DNA from 3 places in the Desulfoplanes sp. genome. Region 3 is predicted to be linked to each of the others. Evidence: predicted binding sites of a transcription regulator. Region 3 holds the regulator's gene; each other region holds the start of a gene.

Region 1 (6,215 bases), on a different contig from region 3:
GTCTCGTCGTCGATCCCCTGGCCCGGGTGGGCAATCTGTCCATGGGAGAACGCCAACGGGTCGAGATCCTCAAACTGCTCTTCCGTAACGCCGAGATCCTCATCTTTGACGAGCCCACGGCCATCCTGACCCCGCCGGAAATCACCATCTTTTTCAAAACACTCAAGAAACTCGCAGAACGCGGACATCCCATTGTCTTTATCACCCACAAACTCGACGAAGTCATGCAACTGGCGGACCGCATCAGCATCATGCGTCGAGGAAAAATGATCACCCACATCCTCCCCGAACAGGTCCGCAGCAAACGTGAACTGGCTCGGCTGATGGTTGGTCGGGAAATCGTGCTCAAGGTGGACAAAAAGGACATCGCTCCCGGCCCCCCGGTTCTTTCGGCCCGGGGACTCAAGGAGGTCAACGGAGAAGGCAGAACGGTTTTCGAAGCGATCGATCTAGAGGTCAAAAAGGGGGAAATCCTGGCCATAACCGGCGTGGCAGGCAATGGCCAGGAAGCGCTCATTGCTGCCCTGGCCGGGCTTGCGCCCTTTACCGAGGGAACAATCGGCTGGAAAGAGGTGGACTACACCCACCAGACATGGTTCCGGGCCGACAAAAACGATCTGGCCTATATCCCTGAGGACCGTCATACCACGGGAACCATTGCGAGTCTCGATCTGGCTGAAAATTACATGCTCACCCGGATCGGTGAATTTTCCAGGGGCCCGTTCCTCCAGGCCGCCAATGCTCGCATACTGGCGACCAAGGCCATAGGGACCTACAAGATACTCACTCCCAACGCCGTCGATTCAATGGCCGGGCAACTCTCCGGGGGCAACCTCCAAAAAATCATTCTCGCCCGGGAACTGGAAAAGAATCCCCGACTGATCATCGCCGAACAGCCCACCCAGGGACTGGACATCGGTGCCACCGAAGAGGTCTGGCAGACCCTGATCGCCCAGCGCCAAAACGCGGGCATTCTCCTGGTTTCCGGGGACCTCAAGGAGGTCCTCTCCCTGGCCGACCGCATTGCGGTCATGTTCCGGGGCAGGATCCTGGAAATCATTCCCGCCACCGACACCGAGGGTATCGCCCGCATCGGCCTGCTCATGGCCGGCACCTCGGAAAAATCCTCATAATCTGCCGGTCCGTTCGTGGAACCGACACCGCCCGGTGCATCCGTAGCGACAATGCATGGGCTGTCTCTCCTGTCGCCCCCGGATATCCGAGATCAGCCCCCGGACATTTTCGTCCGTCTTCCCTCCTCCCCGCGTGCCGCAGTATTGCCCCCACGCAACACCCAGCTACACATATCTCAGAATCATGGCCACGGCACTGACCGAGGAGAGCACAAACACCGCAGGCCGGGTACATCGCTTGTCGAAACGTTCGGCCACAGGAAACGAGAGCACATAGCCAAGGACAACCCCGGGGGCGAGATAGAGGGCCAGCTGGACCTCCTCCATCCCCAGACGCCCCACGCCCGCGAGGGCAATGGACGACATGATGACGGAGATGAACCCGACACAGGCAATGGTCCCGCGAAGCTCAGGCCCGGGACGATTCTGGAGAACCAGGGCCAGCGGAGGTATACTCACTCCGCTCAGGGTGCCCATGAAGCCGCCCAGAACACCGGCCAGGAAGAGCAGCTTTCTGCTCGGACGGATGGCGGGCCCCAGAAGACTCATGGCCACGGCCAAAAATATGAGTCCGCCAAATATGAAGGCGATCTCTCGTTCCGGGAGCCGGGCAGCAATAAGGGCTGCCAACACCGTACCTGGAATGAACCCCACAAGGGCCTGTTTGACGGTGGAACGATTGACGGCGTTGCGCTCCCTGACCATGACCATGGTGGTGACCAATCCCACAAGCAGAATAATGGGGCCGGGAAAGAATGCAGGGTCGATCATGAGCAGAAAAGGACCGATGAGCAGGGCGAGACCAAAACCGGCCAAGCCGTTCCCAAAAGCTCCCATTGCAGCGATGACAAAGGCGAGTAGCCCTTGATGAACAGAAATCCCAAAATCAAACATACGGCATATCCAAGAGGCTGGAGGGAAAGAGGAAGACGCACCCGGCGTAGCCCCACAAAGAGCACGCCCCAAAAAAGCAAATAATCCTCTAGCAATATCAACGCCATACTTTCCCCCGGGAAGGACGACTCCAGCGCCGGAATGGGCGACTCCGGCGCCGGAAAAAATGCCATCCCAGGGACCGATTTTCGACAATTGCCCACCATCCACGCCTAGCCCCAAAGGGCAGGTATGGAACCTGCCCCTACATGTCCCTGTCTCCCGCCTCCTGTCCGCTCCCTCCCTTCCGTGCACCTTCACACATATTGCAGTACCACAACATTCTTTCAACACACTGAAATCATTTACACCCACCCCACCACCATTGCACGCATGCATCAACCTTCCTTGCACGCCCCGGCATGCCGCCCTGCTCCCGATCAACAAATAAATACTTAAATATCATATTGTTATCGAGATGGCACCGACCTTGCTAAATAAATCACATTCCATGCGCCACAAGGCCGCACGTTGAAAACATGCCACACTGCAACCTTCCGGGCTTGCAGCTCACTCAATAACTTCAGGAGAAAACATCATGACTGGCTGTTGTACACTCTCCCCCCAGGAAGACCGACTGATCAACAAGGTCGACACCCGTAAGGGCCGTGAACGCGTCTACGGAATTTTGGACACATTCCATATGAGCGTGCCCTCCATCGACATCGAACGCGCCCGGTATTTCACCGAGTCCATGAAAACCACCGAAGGACAGGTGCTCGTTCTTAGATGGGCCAAGGCGCTCAAGAACGTCGCCGAAAACATCACCGTCTACATCACCCCCAATTCCCTGCTGGCCGGCCGTGCCGGTAAAATGGGCCGGTACGGCATCCTGTACCCTGAAATCGACGGTGATTTCTACAAGGTGGTCATGAAGGATCTGCACAAGCGTGCCAAGAGCCCCTTCCTTCTTTCCAAGGAAGACACGGACCTCCTCCTGAACGAAATTGCTCCCTACTGGGAGGGCAAGACCTACCACGAGCATTTGAACCATGCCATGCCCGAGGAACTGCGTACCGTGACCTATGACGACGACGAAGGACTCAAATCCAAGTTCGTGGTCAGCGAGACATCCTCCTACCGTTCCGCCCTGCAGTGGGTCCATGACTTTGAAAAGGTCATCAACCTGGGCTTCGAAACCATCAAGGCCGAAGCACAGGCCAAACTGGACGGACTCGATCCCCTGAGCCCCGTGCAGAACGTGGAAAAACGTCCCTTCTACCAGGCCATGGTCATCATCTGTGATGCCGTCATGATCTGGGCCAAGCGCCACGCCGTCCTCGCCCGTGAACTGGCGGCCGCCGAGACCGACGAAAAGCGCAAGGCCGAGCTCCTGGAAATCGCCGAGATCTGCGAGCAGGTTCCTGCCAAGCCCGCCCGGAACTTCCGCGAGGCCCTGCAGTGCCAGTGGTTCGTACAGATGTTCTCCCGCATCGAGCAGAAATCCTCGGCCATCATCTCCAACGGCCGCATGGACCAGTACCTGTATCCCTTCTACAAGAAGGACCTGGAAGCGGGTATCATCGACGAAGACAAGGCCACCGAGCTGCTGGAAAACATGTGGGTGGAAATGGCCCAGTTCCTCGATCTGTACATCAACCCCACGGGTAACGAATTCCAGGAAGGCTACGCCCATTGGGAAGCCGTGACCATCGGCGGCCAGACCCCCACGGGTGAGGACGCCACCAATGGACTCTCCTATCTCTTCCTGCGTTCCAAGAGAGAGTTCCCCTTCAACTACCCCGATCTGGCCGCACGTATCCATTCCCGTACCCCGGAGCGGTTTCTGCACGAGATTTCCCTGACCATCAAAGACGGTTCCGGGTATCCCAAGCTGATCAACGATGAGGAAATCATTCCCCTGTACACCGCCAAGGGAGCTCCCTTCAACGAGGCCCTGGATTACGCGGTATCCGGCTGCACCGAGGCTCGCATGCCCAACCGGGACACCTACACCTCGGGCTGCGTATACATCAACGCCGCCACCGCCATCGAGATGACCCTGAGCAATGGCCGCATGAAGCACTACGGTGACGAGCTCATCGGCCTGGAAACCGGCAATGCAACCGATCACACCACCTGGGACGCATTCTACAAGGCCTTTGTGGACCAGTACATGAACCTGCTCTCCAAGGCCTTCTACCAGCAGGCCCTCGTGGACTCCCTGCGTCCCCGGCACTTTGCCTCCCCCATGGCCTCCGTGCTCCACGACCTGTGCATGGAGGAAGGCAAGGATCTGCAGAATGAAAAAATCGAAGGCGGCGTGGACTTCTCCTACTTCGAGATTTTGGGCTACGGCACCGTGACCGACAGCCTGGCCGCCATCAAGAAACTGGTCTTCGAGGACAAGAAGCTGACCATGAAAGAAGTCATGGAAGCCCTCACGACCGACTTCGAAGGCCATGAGGATGTCCGCGAAATGCTGCGCAACGCTCCGGCCTACGGCAACAACGACCCTTACGCCGATGCCATTGCCAAAGAACTGGACCGCATCACCCAGGTCTATGCAGAGAAATACTCCGAGGAACGCGGCATCAATTGTGACGTGCGCTACGTGCCCATCACCTCCCACGTGCCTTTTGGAAAAATCGTCTCCGCAACCCCCAACGGACGTCACGCATGGACCGCTCTTTCCGATGGTACATCCGCATCCCACGGTGCCGACCACAGCGGCCCCACCGCGGTCCTCATGTCCAACCACCACACCAAGAACACCGGCATGAAGAACCGTGCTTCCCGGCTTCTGAACCTCAAGCTCTCCCCCAAGGCCGTTGAGGGAGAAGAAGGGACCCGCAAGGTCATGGACATGATCCGTACCTGGTGCGATCTGCGCCTCTGGCATCTGCAGTTCAACATCATCAACAAGGAAACCCTCCTGGCAGCCCAGAAGGATCCCGACAACTACCGTGATCTCCTGGTCCGTATCGCCGGATACAGCGCCTACTTCTGCGACCTGTCCGAGGATCTCCAGAACGATGTCATCAACCGTACCGAGCACGCGGAAATCTAGCGTCTGCTGCATACCACTACGGGAGGACGGTACCCACCGTCCTCCCGTTTTCTATCCCTCCACGCATGGCACAAGGACGTTGCATATGAATACCCCAGACGCAAAAACCCAAGGCATTGTCTTCAATATCCAGAACTACTCCGTGCATGACGGAGACGGGATCAGGACGCTGGTCTTCCTCAAGGGGTGTCCCCTCCGTTGCAAATGGTGCAGTAACCCCGAGTCGCACAGGAAGCAGCCCGAACTGGCCTTCAATCCCAGAAAATGTCTGACCACGGAAAAATGTACCCGTTGCATCGAGGCCTGTCCCAACGGGGCCCTCAGTGCTTCTGGAAACCACATGCCCGTGTTCGATCCGGAAAAATGCGTCCGGTGCCACACCTGTGCCGAGGCCTGCCCCTCCAACGCGTTGAACGTTTATGGTCAAACCATGACCGTGGAAGAGGTCATCACCACGGTCGAAAAAGACGATGCCTTCTACGCCCGTTCCGGTGGAGGGATGACCCTGAGCGGCGGGGAAGCCATGGCCCAGCCCGCCTTTGCGGCTGCTCTTCTGCGCGAGGCACGGCGGAGGCGCATCCACTGCATGATCGAAACCTGCGGGTATTGTGAGTGGGAAGCCCTGGCCGAGGCCTGCACAAGCCTCAACGCCCTGATCATAGACATCAAGAGCATGGACAGCATCAAACACAAGGAATTTACCGGCGTGGGCAACGGGCTGATCCTGGAAAATTTTGCCAGGGTCTGCGAGACGTTTCCGGACCTCCCGATCATGGTCCGCACCCCGGTCATTCCCGGGTTCAACGATACCGAAGAAGACATCCGGGCCATCCTGGAATTTTTACCCGAGCGGAAGGGATTGAGTTATGAATTGCTCCCCTACCACCGCTTCGGCCAGCCCAAATACGATTACCTGGGCAAGACCTATCCCCTGGGTGATCTGGAGCTGGAAGAGGGCCTCATGACCCGCCTAAACATCATCCAGAGTAGTTATACAACAAAATTTGCATAAAGAACCTCCTCCCCTACTAGCAAGAACACCGGGCTGCGTAACGCAGCCCGGTGTTCTTGTTTGGATGATCATTGTTAAAATACCCCCGTAGGGGATTCATGCGGTGGAGCGCCCCATTCCTACGATC
Region 2 (6,215 bases), on a different contig from region 3:
TTTATACAGGAAATCCCGCGTGATTCATTGACACGTCTGGTCACGACGGACTTGAAGGCTCGGACAAGGGTTGAAATCGAACCGCACACGGGACGGCCAAATCGTTCTCCCGTAGGGGCACGGCGCGCCGTGCCCTCATAATGGACGCCGTCGCCGTTTTCTCATTATACGTATGAATCCTCATCGTTGCACCCCACAACCCCGGAACCAAACAAGGCCCCTGCTTGCACAGGGGCCTTGTTTGGTTCCGGACGGGCGGTATCCGTCCGGCTAAGGAGGTGGGATGGAACATTGTGATGGAAAGAATCAACCCATTGCGGATGATCCTTCTTCTTCGGTACGGATGCGGATGGCCTGTTCCATGTCCTGGACAAAGATGACGCCGTCGCCTTCGGCACCTGTCTGGGCGCCTTCCTTGATGGCGGTCAGGGCGGCGTCCAGGAATTCGTCGTTGAGACCGATTTCCAGGCGGATCTTTTTCAAGAGATTCACTTCCATGACCACGCCGCGGTAGGTTTCGGTAAATCCCTTCTGCCTTCCGCTGCCCAGGCTGTTGGTGGCGGACATGTTGTATATTTTCTTTTCATAAAGGGCCTGTTTGACGGCATTGAGCCGTTCGGGCCGGATGTATGCGATAACGAGTTTCATGATTTTTCTCTCCTTGATCTTGGCGGGGTGTTTCCGGGTCTGCTTTCCCCTGGCTGCCTGGTGAGATGCCTTCTTTTCGCTCTTTTATCAGGGCCTTTCTGGGTTCCGGGAAGGGGGGCACGGCGCGCCGTGCCCCTACGGATTATTCCGGCATTTTTGGGTGGTTGGAAACACTCGCTGATTGTTCGTTGTCCTGGTTCTGCTGTTTACGTTGCACGCATACCTATTCCGTGGTGAAGATCTGAAAGCCGTTGTAGGATTCCATGCCGTGCTCGGTGATATCCAGGCCTTTAAGTTCTTCGGTTTCGCTGGCTCTGATACCGCAGACCGCCTTGATGACCTTGAACATGACCAGACCGGTGCCGAAGGCCCAGGCAAAGACTACCGCCACACCCATGAGCTGAACCAGAAGGAGACTTGCGCTGCCGCCGTAGAAGAGACCGACCTGATCACCGTAGCCGGGGGCTGCGAACAGACCAACTGCCAGAGTACCGAAAGCGCCGCAGACACCGTGAACGGAAACCGCACCAACCGGATCGTCAATGTGCAGGACCTTGTCGATAAATTCTACGGACAGGACTACCAGAAATCCGGCCATGAATCCGATGAGGATGGAACCTGCGGGAGAAACTTCGTAACAACCTGCGGTGATGCCGACCAGACCGGCGAGCACGCCGTTCAACGTCATGGAGGTGTCGGGCTTGCCGAACTTGATCCAGGCCATGATCATGGCGCCGATGGCACCGGCACATGCGGCCAGAGAGGTGTTCACGGCGATGTATCCGATGGTTCCGTCAGCCGCTGTGGTGCTGCCGGCGTTGAAACCGAACCAGCCGAACCAGAGGATGAACACGCCCAGTGCTGCCAGAGGAATATTGTGACCGGGAATGGCCTTGGCCTTGCCGTCCGGGGTATATTTACCGATACGGGGTCCAAGAACGATGGCACCTGCCAGGGCGATCCAGCCACCCACGGAGTGGACAACGGTGGAACCGGCAAAGTCGGTAAATCCAAGCCCTTCGAGCCAGCCCGCACCGGAATCGCCGAGCCACAGACTGCCCCAGCACCAGTGGCCGGAGATGGGATAGATAACCGCGGAAAGCACCAGGCTGACGACGAGATAGGAGCTGAACTTGGTCCGTTCGGCAACACCACCCGAGACAATGGTCGCTGCCGTGGCACAAAATACCGACTGGAAGAACCAGAAGGTCAGGGTCCATTGACCGTCGCCTGTTTCAGGGGTGATCCCCGAAAGTCCGAACCCGCTGGTGCCCAGAAATCCGCCGGCATCCAGACCGAACATCAGGGCGAAGCCGAGAAAGAAAAACGAGATGGATCCGACCCCGAAATCGACGACATTCTTCATGATGATGTTTCCGGCATTCTTGGCACGGGTGAATCCGGTCTCGACCATGGCGAACCCGGCCTGCATGAACATGACCAGAAAGGCGGCCAGAAGCGTCCACAGGATGTTGGCATTGGCCTGGGAAAGGGGTTCAGACTCAGCAAGGGCTGCCGTGGGAAGAACCGCACACACCAGGGCACCCGCAAGCCACATTGATTTAAAGAATGTTCCGAAAGATGACCTCTTGTACGACCACGACATAAAAAAGCCTCCCTTGTTAAAAGTGGGTTGGAAACAATGTTGAACGATGTTTCCCTTAAAGCAAGAGAGGGGCCAGGTTTTTATTATATTGATATTATTGACTAAAAACAAACAAGCTGCTTCCCCCTATTTCAAATTAAACAATTTTGTTATTTACAAAAAGATTTAAGTAACTTTTAAGCTTGTAATTTACAATTTTAGCAAAAAAATACATTTTCCAACCCTCTCCCCCTCTCCCCTCGGCAACGCCGGGCGTCTGCTCGGCCTTGCCGGCACACACGGATAATGATCCATTCATCATTGCCCCAAAACGCCAAAAGCCCTTGCGGGCAAGGGCTTTTGGAATGGAATACGGCAAAAAAAACGATGTTATCGATACGGCGAATCATCCGCCTTGATCACCCAGCTGCAGGTGAAAATGGCGACAGCAAAAAACCGGTCACAGTATGCGATGATCCGCTCGAGCACATTTTCCTCGAGCCGCTTGAACAGACGCGGTGACGGTTTGGGGATAAAACTCCGCTGGTTTCTCTCGTTGAATGTAAACACATAGGGATCGCCGGCACCGAATGTGACAGCGCTTGCCTTGAACATGGTTACTACCTCCTTGAGTGGTTCCTTGAAAACGTCTCTGTGTCCGCCTTTGCCCAAGAAGGCACAAAAAGGCAACGGAAATTTCAAAAAAGCCACTACATCTTTTAACATATTAAAATATAGGGATATAATAGCTCTCTTTGCAACCGATCAACCCCGGCGATCCGCCCTCCCCAACCAGAAAAGTACGGCACTACCGTTCTGACGGACCTCCAGGGAGTACACACCGGAAAGCGGGGTCTTGAGCCAGGCCATTTCCGTATCTCCCAACCAATCCATGAGTCCTGCCCTAAATTCCTCGATGGACAACAAAAGGTCATCATCCCCCGGGTCCGGATCATCCCCGTCAATCCGGATGTCGGGATGATGGACCAACTCGATATCAAGAACGCCGGTAAGAGAAATGCCCCTGATGTCCAGCAACCGACTGTTCACGATTCTGGAGGAGAGGATGGTGACGGACTGGAGGGTAAGGGGGTAGGACATGGAACACTCCTTGGGTGACAACATGAAACATGGTAATCAGGGCACAGCCACCCATGAGGGAAGCATCTTCCATACCATGTCGGTCTATCCGGATTGCGGACAGGGGAGTGCAAGGGAGGCAGGAGACGCCCCCCGTAGGGGCAGATTCCATATCTGCCCTTTGAGGAGGCCAGAGGAAAACGCAGGCTGGAGGAGAACATAAAGGATGCGGGGAGACAGGACAGCAGTGCACAGTGCACAGTGCACAGTGCGCAGTGCGGACTGCGCAGATCCCGGCCTGGGGCGGGATGACGACCATTGGCGGGAGGACCATCACTGGCGAACGTTCATAGTGGAACGTGATAGATCTGTTTCGGGACTGAGCACAATTCCCCGCAAAATCGAACATGCATCTCAAAGGGCAGACACGCAGGTATGCCCCTCCAGGAAGGGGGTTCGGTATAACCGTCAGCCTCTGTCTTACCTTTTCGGGTTTCCAAAAAGTAATCCCCCGAAGGTCGAAACATTCAGGGGACACGGGCATTCTCCAGAAACAGTCAACTCATCCCTTGTAGCCGATGGTCCGCAAAAAGCCCTTGCGCGCGGCAATATCTTCTTCGGTCTCGATCCCCTTGGATGCGGAACCATCGATGACCCCGAGGATTCCCCGTCCTTGTTCGGTCTGGGCGATAACCACCTCCACGGGATTGGCCGTGGCACAAAAGACCCGGCAGACCTCGTTCACGTTCTTGACCGCGTTGAGCACATTGAGGGGGAAAATGTCCTTCATAAAGATGATGAACATATGGCCGGCGGCCAGACTGTAGGCGTTCTTCCTGGCCAGCTCCACCAGTTCGGGGTCTGTCCCGGAGTAGCGGACCAGGCAGTCCTGGGAGGCCTCGCAAAAGGCGAGTCCAAACTTTGCCATGGGCACGGCATTGATCATGGCCTCGTGGAGATCCTCCACGGTCTTGATAAAATGGGACTGCCCAAGGATACAATTCATGTCCTCGGGTTTTTCAACGGGTACGCTCAAAAGTTCCATAGGGTTCCTCCTTTGTAGGCAGGGTGGGGGTTATCTGGATAACAACGATGTGATCCTTCCCGAAGAGGGCCGGTACTGATACAGTTCGGCCTCCCAATCCAGCGGACAGGGAAGGGTCTTGGAAAAAAAATCCAAAGGATCCGTACGTACGGTCACGGCGGGGTGGTCAAAGGCTATACTGTAGAGTTCGCCCCAGGAGGTGGAGTAAAGAACATCCGCCCGTGTCAGGTATTGGTCGTCCCCGTCCCATCCTTTTTTCAAGAAACACAAAAGCTTCATGACCCTCTTCTCTTCCAGCAACTCCTCCTGGTTGGCGGTGAACACCTCTTGGGGCGGGAAGACTTCAAGAACGCCATTCAAGAGCCCCTGGAGAAAAGAGACAGACACGGGAGCGAGGCTGGGGTTGCCACTCACGAGAAGTCCCCGCCTGTATACATTGTTCACGGCCAGCCAGGCCGAAAGACGGATGGGATCGCCATCCTTGCGGACCACCTCCAGGGCGTCCAGAACCCGCGGTTCGTGCTTTTTACGGGCCTTGACCGCGAAAATCTTGCTGCCGTCCGCACCCCTTTCGGTAAAAAAATACAACTCCTGGTACTCGATAGGTTCCGGCCCCAAGAAAAACATCCGCCGGACCTTACCCGGCTCTCGGCTGAAATAGGCCGAGATGGTCCGGCCAAGGGCGGTCATCTCTTCGGGACGGATGGAAACATCCATGTTCGCCGCAGAAACCTTGTCCCGAATACGGCGATAGGCCCCGAGCATGAAACGGTTCATGGCCTCGCCAACATCCATGCTCTTGGCCATGGTCCACCGCCTGCCCAAGGCACGGACCCTGTCCCGGTCGATGGCCGATGATTGGAAATAAAAGGAGAGCACGCTCTTCTCTTCCTTGCGACGGGGATGGTCCAGGGTAAGGTCGATCTCGTCCATCCTGATCTTGGAGTGGAAACTCTCCTTGAGCAACGTACATCCCTCTTTGTCGCCCAACTTCCCGTAGAATTGCAAAAGTTCCTTGTACAGCAGTCCGTAGGGATCGATCTGGTAGACCTCCCTCTTCCCCGCAACAAGATTCTCTTTGATCCTCTCCGCGAGGAGGGTATCTGCCGATGCCCCCTCCAGGGCGTATTTTTCGAGCAACCCCAGCTTGAGCAACGATTTGTAGGGATTGCGCGCCGAACCGACAATCTGCCAGAGCGAAGCCCCAAAAAATTCCTCCTTGGGTATGGCATCGATCTCTCCAAGATCGCAGGAGCGCTCTTCCAGGTCCTGGCAGAACCTCTGCTCCGCCCCGTTGCAAACGACCCACCACCGGGGCTCCTTGCCGGCGATGAGCAGAGCCGTCCGATAGAATTCCTCCTTGAGGAGGAGGGCCTGGGCGGAACCGGATCCCTCCTGGGAGAGTATCCCGAAATTGTTGGCCCGGATCTCTTCCATGGTCATGACAAAAAAATGCACCTCAAGCCCGTACTCTTCCCTGGCCCAGGTGGAGAGTCCGTCGCATTTCATGGCCACACGGGCCCGTTGGATCTTGTCCGGCCCTTCTCCGGAAAGACAGACCCAGACATCCAGGTCGGACTTCTTGTTCTGGGCCACGGTCCCCACGGACCCGATGCTATACAGGGCGGCGATGGAGACAATCTCGGATTTGACCGCTGTTCGGGAACGCTCCTTTATGAAAGGAAATATCTCGTCGAGAAGACGCATCTGGGTGTGGTCCGGCTCGAACCCCTCGATCCTGCACCCGGGTATGCCCCGAAGATCCATATACTCTTCGAACCGTGCCGAATGGAGAAGACAGGGCAGGAGACGGAAAAAATCATTCTGGGTCGGTCCGAATTTTTGCACCGCCAGGGA
Region 3 (6,215 bases):
CCTTGTCGCGGATAGGCATAAGGATTTCCCGTTCTTTGTCCAATGCCTGTTCGAGTCCATCAACCGTGGATTCCAACGGGTGCGGGCGTCTCGTCGTTGCATATCTGCGCAACAAGACCTCGGGAGCGGCCTCGATGAATACGACCCGGGGAGTGACGCCGAGCCTGTCCAACTCCTTGCGGGCGACCTGCCACTGGTCCAAAAAATCGAGTTGGCGTAGATCCATGCCCAGGGCAATGCCCCGGTACTTGGATGGATTTTCCCCTGAGAACAGGGTGACCAATGCAGAGACAATGCGTGCGGGCAAGCCGTCCACACAAAAAAAACCGAGATCCTCAAAAACATTGAGTGCCGTGCTTTTACCGGCTCCGGAAAGGCCGGTCAAAATGACGACGGGTGGATGTGCTGGGGTCACGATTGCTAGGCCTCGTTTAGAAGATTGCACAGAGTCGTTCGGTCCGGCGCTTCGAGAAATGCTTGGCGGAAAGAGACATCCTGGAGGAGACGGGAGATATGGGCCAATATCCGCAAGTGCATTCCGGCTATATTTTCAGGGGCGAGCACCAGAAAGAAAATCCGACATGGTTTATGATCAAGCGCCTTGAAGTCGAGCCCGTCGAGAGATCGGCCCACGACAAGTCCCACCTCCTGTATGGATTCGAGTTTGCCATGCGGGATGGCGATACCATCGCCGATGCCGGTGGTCCCGAGCGCTTCCCTATCAAGGAGCACTCCCAATATTTTTTCTTGATCAATATTGGGCCATTTTGCCTTGAGTGGCGTAATAAGTTCGGCCAGGACCTCCTTCTTGGTCCTGGCCTGTAAGTCATTGATTACACATCCATCATCGAGAAAATCTGCAAGTTTCATGTATCAAATCCCAGGATCAATGAGACCAAAATCTCCGTTTTTACGGTGATAGATTACATTGACCCGTTCGGTTTCGGCGTTGAGAAAAACCAAAAATTTATCTTCAAGATTATCGAGCTGCATGGCCGCCTCATCGACCCCCATGGGTTTTGGGGAGAAACGGTCTGAACGTACTATGGTCGGTGATTGGCCTTTGAATCCGGATTCCTCGGAAAAACTTATGACATCGAAACGGCCCCCTCTTGCCTTTTTTCGGTTCTTCTTATTCTTGTCACGGAGACGACGGACCTGGGACTCCAACTTGTCGAGCAGCAAGTCCACGGTCGAATACATGTCCTCGCTCTCTTCATTAGCGGACAAACGGAGGTTGTCACCGGTGAGGACAACATCTGCCCGATGACGGAATTTTTCCACTTCAAGATTCACCTGCAAATCCGTATTTTCCGGGTTCGGTACATATTTGGCAATCTTGCCAAAACGTCCCTTGGCGTACTCACGGAGATGGTTTGATGGCTCAAAATTCTTGAAGTTGAAATTCATATTCATAGAATACCTCCTGGATAAAGGTGGGCACACGACTTAAACGCATACATTCCGGAACGAATATCTAAAACGTTCCATCGACTCCCAGGTTTTATCTCCCTAATGTAAAACACGGTGTTAAAAAAATTTTTTTCGTCTGGAAGATGATTCAATGTTCAGGGCAGAACGGTACTTGGCGACGGTCCTGCGGGCGATATTCACTTCCAAGATATCTTTGAGCATATGGGATATTTTTTCATCACTATAGGGCTTTTTTGGATCTTCCCCTTCAATGATCTTCTTGATAGCCACCTTGACACTCTCTGAACCAACCTGTGTCCCATCATCAAGATCAAGGGCACTATTGAAAAAATATTTCAGCTCGAAAATACCATGGGGGGTGGCCAGATATTTGTTCGTGGTGATTCTGCTGACTGTAGATTCATGCATGTCGATATCTGAAGCCACATCCTTGAGGATGAGTGGATTGAGTCGAGTGGCACCATATTCAAAAAAATCGTGCTGGAAGCGGACAATACTCTCGACAACCTTGTACAACGTACGTTGTCGCTGTTGTAGGCTTTTCATCAACCACTGGGCCGCGCGCATCTTTTCATGCAAATAGGAGGAATCTTCCTTGTTCGTCTTGGTCTGCATCGTTTCCATGTAGAACGGATTGAGTTGCAGCTTGGGCAATCCATCGTCGTTCAAGACAATGATGAAGTCATCATCGTATTTATACACATATGCATCTGGACTGACATAGACAGAGGTAGACGTTCCATAACTGGCACCGGGCAAAGGATCGAGGGAGGTGATGATGTCCAGATACTCCTTGAGATCATCCTTGGACAGTTTGAATTTTCGCAGAAGAGGCTTATACCGTCTCTGTTCGATATCCTCGAGATGTTCGGAAATCAACGTCCGAAGGATGGGATCCTCATCCCCCACGGCATCAAGCTGGATGAGCAAACACTCTTTGGCCGTGCGGGCAGCGATGCCGATCGGATCGAACATCTGCATCGTGTGGAGAACCCCGGCAACCGCTTCTTCGGCGACCTGGAGTTCGGAAGCGACATCTTCTACACTGGACGCAAAATAACCGGAGGACGTCAGGTTATTGATGATCGATTCGCCGATGCGGCATTCCTCTGCGTTCGCGTCCGACAGGTGGAGCTGCCAAAGTAGATGCCCCTCCAGGGAGGGCTTGGCGGAGACACGGCCTTCGTATGAGCTGATCTCTTCTAGTGATTCGCTTTCATGGCCCTGAACCTGTCTGGTGGTGCTTGAAAAATCCCCGAGATAGTCTTCCCATTCGGCGTTTTTCAAAAAATCCTTTTCTTCGGTTGCAAACTCTTTTTTTTCCTCCTGCCCATTGTCTTCCTTTTCGGGGGGTTTTTCTTCCTCTCCTTTGCTCTGGTCTGGAACCTGCTCATCAAGCATTGGGTTTTCCAGCAATTCTTCCTGGACCACGTCCAAAAGCTCAACCCGGGAAAGTTGCAAAAGTTTGATCGCTTGCTGCAACTGCGGGGTCATGACCAGCTGCTGCGTGAGCTTGAGATTTTGTCGTAATTCCAGTGCCATAGTTATTCTCTTCTTTGGGAAAGCCGCCTGTGTTTGCACATACTGTTTCCGAAAAGGATTTCCAAATTATTTCAACGAACTATAGTTGATTATACCAATCTTTGATCATAAATTCCTTGTGCCACAGAAGTCAGCCTCTGGCAACGATCTAAAGCCTGAAATCTTCACCGAGATAAATTTGCCGGGCCTTGGGATCATCGACTATCGTATCCGGAGTACCTTCCAAAATAATCCGGCCCCGGTAAACGAGGGATGCCCTATCGCAAATAGTTAGTGTTTCCCGGACGTTATGATCAGATATGAGCACACCGATCCCCATTTTGCGCAAAGAATGTACAATCTGCTGGATATCCTCAACGGCCAGGGGATCAATGCCGGCAAAGGGTTCGTCCAGGAGCATGAATTTAGGATCCTGGATCAAGGCCCGGGCTATTTCAAGCCTTCTGCGCTCCCCTCCTGACAAAAATGCGGCCTTCTGGTCTGCCAAACGGGTTATACCCAGTTGGTCCAATAGACGGTCCGCCCTTTCTGTCTGCTCTTTTTTGGGCAACCCGGTATATTCCAAAATAATTTGTAGATTTTGGCGTACGCTGAGTTTTTTAAAGATGGAACTTTCCTGGGGGAGATAACTGAGACCATGCTTGGCCCTTCGGTGGAGCGGCCAGGAGGTGATGTTGCGGTCGTCCAAAAAGACGGTGCCCCCTGAAGGACGGATGATCCCTACGAGCATGTAAAAAGTTGTCGTCTTGCCGGCTCCGTTCGGGCCAAGAAGACCGACCACTTCACCCTGCTCGACCTTGATGTCGATCCCCCTGACAACCTCTTTTTTGCCAAACTTCTTGAAAAGTTCGTGGGCGCTGAGAATAGCCATAGGGTTCACTCCACCTGATCTGGACGTGAATAGAATATGGCTTCGACCCGTTTTTTGCCACCGATCACTTCACTGCGGTTGTCCTTGATGTACAGCTTGATTATCTCACCCATAATCTGGTTTTTGCCGTCCTCCAACCTTGGCTCGTCCTCCATCTGCAACATGTCTTGGTCCTGAAAATAGGTCGCTTTTCCGCAAAACCCCTTTTTTCCCTGACTTTCCAAGCGTACGTTGTGTACGGCGATGATCTTTTTTACATCAGACAAATCCCGGCCGGGATCGGTTCCTTCCACCGCGCTGGAGGATCCGCGGTTCTGCTGTCCAACAAAATGGATGAACAACTTTTCTGACCAAAGCTGAAAATCCTTGCGGGCGACATGTACCTCACCGGAAAAGGAGACCCGGTTTGAATCGGGATCATAGGTCATGTCGTCAGAGGTAATGGTCGTGGGTACCTTTTTCCCCTGGGCCCCGGCAAGTGAAAAACCGGTCCAAGAAAAAAACACCAGACACCCCAGTAAAAATATATAAACGTTCTTCACGGAATACCCTTTTTGTTCCAATAAAGGATTACGTTTTGGCAAACACCAAGATTCCAATTGTGCCCCCCCCTAGCGCATCGCTTTCCGTAGGACCACGCGCACAGCTCCCTGTGCATGGATCTGCTCATTTTCCAGGTTGAGTCGGGCCCCTTCTGCTGTCATGATCATATTTTTTCCTGTCAATCGGACAGCTTGCTTGAAAAATATCATCCGTGAGGTACCGTTGTAATCGAGCCGTGTCGTCTCCAAGAGGTTCCCCTGGTATCTGGCAAGAACATTGGACCAGAGAACGATCTGATCGTCCTTTTGATTTATTCTGCCATGTTCACCTTCAACATACAAGGGTTCCTTTTTATCTTCTTGAAAATATAATATTTTTGGGCTTTCAACGACAACGATCCCCTCTCCCTTGGCATAATCCGCGCTCGTGGCGTTAAGGGTCCAGAGAAGACGGCCATCCTTTCCCTGCCGCAAATTGACCCCCTGCAAGGTCAAGTCGACCCCACTGTCTGGAACCAGGGATTCCTCTTGCGTATTCTTATCGACCCGCCAAGAGACGATGGTAAGAAGTACGATGCAGAAAGCTAGAAAAATCGATAAACATAGTAAACGCTTGGTCATCAATCAGCCCATGTCCGCCATAGTTGGTCCAACTGGTTTTGGGCCTGTAAAAGGAACCGTACGGCCTCGCGGACCGCCCCATGCCCACCGGAAGATTGTGCAATCCAAAGCGCCAAGGAGAGAATCTCCGGCTGGGCGTTGGCCACGGCCATGGGCAATCCTACCGTCTCCATAGGGCCGACATCTACCCAGTCATCTCCTAGATAGGCCATATGCGAGACATCGATTCCTGATTTTTGGCTGATCTTCTGCAAAATTGGAATCTTATGGTGATGTCCCGGATAATAATATTCGATCCCAAGTTCTTTGACCCTGGTCGCGACCGCCCGTGAATTGAGTCCCGAGATCACGGCAATGGCAATCCCTGCCCGCTGGGCAAGTTTGATCCCCAGGCCGTCCTGGACATTGAACCGCTTCAGGATCCTGCCCTCCTGGTCATAGTATAGTCCCCCATCGGTCAACACACCATCGACATCGAGAACCAGCATCTTGGTCTCTGCGGCACGGGCTTTAGCATCCATGCGGCACCCCCCATATGGCCAACAGCTCTTGGAGCAAGGCCTTGGTCTTTGCCAAGGGCCAGCTGTTCGGGCCATCGCACAGGGCATTGTCCGGATCGGGATGCACCTCCATGAACACGCCCTGGCACCCCGCGGCAACCGCACTCCTGGCGAGGACAGGAACATATTCCCTGCTGCCTCCCGACGAAGTACCCCGGCCACCGGGAATCTGCACCGAATGCGTGGCGTCGAACACGACCGGAACGTTAAACCCCTGCATGATCACGAGAGACCTGAAATCGACCACCAGATTGTTGTATCCAAACGATGCCCCACGCTCTGTGAGCCAGATCTTTTCGTGGCCGACGGACCGTAATTTGTCGACCACGGATTGCATGTCCCACGGAGCCAGGAATTGTCCTTTTTTCACGTTGACAATCTTTCCCGTTGAGGCGGCCGCCAATAACAGATCGGTCTGGCGACATAAGAACGCCGGGATCTGGAGGACATCGACGGCCTCGGCAACCGGCAGGGCCTGCTCGGGCAAATGGATATCCGTTATGACCGGCAGCCCGGTTTTCTCACGGATCTGCCCGAGCCAATCAGCTCCTGTAACCATCCCCGGTCCCCTGAAACTGGTCACCGAGGTGCGGTTGGCTTTGTCAAAAGAACTCTTAAAGATGATAGGCACACCGAGGTCTCTGG

The links. The regulator sigma-54, encoded in region 3, starts transcription at its own class of promoters, with help from an activator protein. The targets are predictions, from matches to a motif close to CTGGCACGGNNNNTGCTT.
Region 1: a site for sigma-54 is predicted at 2,485-2,502, ahead of hpsG ((2S)-3-sulfopropanediol dehydratase). Genes of this name have one in related genera too.
Region 2: a site for sigma-54 is predicted at 2,313-2,330, ahead of ACY692_RS09445 (ammonium transporter). Genes of this name have one in related genera too.

Annotation. Positions count from the first base shown of each region.
Region 1 covers NZ_JBUDSQ010000022.1:26,677-32,891, forward strand. The annotation lists gene ACY692_RS06870 (ABC transporter ATP-binding protein) at 1-1,133, shown strand, start outside; gene ACY692_RS06875 (sulfite exporter TauE/SafE family protein) at 1,299-2,027, opposite strand; gene hpsG ((2S)-3-sulfopropanediol dehydratase) at 2,605-5,076, shown strand; gene hpsH ((2S)-3-sulfopropanediol dehydratase activating enzyme) at 5,162-6,088, shown strand; gene ACY692_RS06890 (sigma-54 interaction domain-containing protein) at 6,208-6,215, opposite strand, start outside.
Region 2 covers NZ_JBUDSQ010000039.1:17,878-24,092, reverse strand. The annotation lists gene ACY692_RS09450 (P-II family nitrogen regulator) at 307-648, opposite strand; gene ACY692_RS09445 (ammonium transporter) at 872-2,206, opposite strand; gene ACY692_RS09440 (hypothetical protein) at 2,624-2,848, opposite strand; gene ACY692_RS09435 (hypothetical protein) at 2,999-3,334, opposite strand; gene ACY692_RS09430 (adenosine-specific kinase) at 3,876-4,358, opposite strand; gene ACY692_RS09425 (class I adenylate cyclase) at 4,389-6,215, opposite strand, start outside.
Region 3 covers NZ_JBUDSQ010000028.1:3,612-9,826, reverse strand. The annotation lists gene rapZ (RNase adapter RapZ) at 1-415, opposite strand, end outside; gene ACY692_RS07970 (PTS sugar transporter subunit IIA) at 421-870, opposite strand; gene hpf (ribosome hibernation-promoting factor, HPF/YfiA family) at 874-1,416, opposite strand; gene rpoN (RNA polymerase factor sigma-54) at 1,531-2,976, opposite strand; gene lptB (LPS export ABC transporter ATP-binding protein) at 3,125-3,847, opposite strand; gene ACY692_RS07950 (LptA/OstA family protein) at 3,853-4,353, opposite strand; gene lptC (LPS export ABC transporter periplasmic protein LptC) at 4,459-5,010, opposite strand; gene ACY692_RS07940 (KdsC family phosphatase) at 5,010-5,531, opposite strand; gene kdsA (3-deoxy-8-phosphooctulonate synthase) at 5,521-6,215, opposite strand, start outside.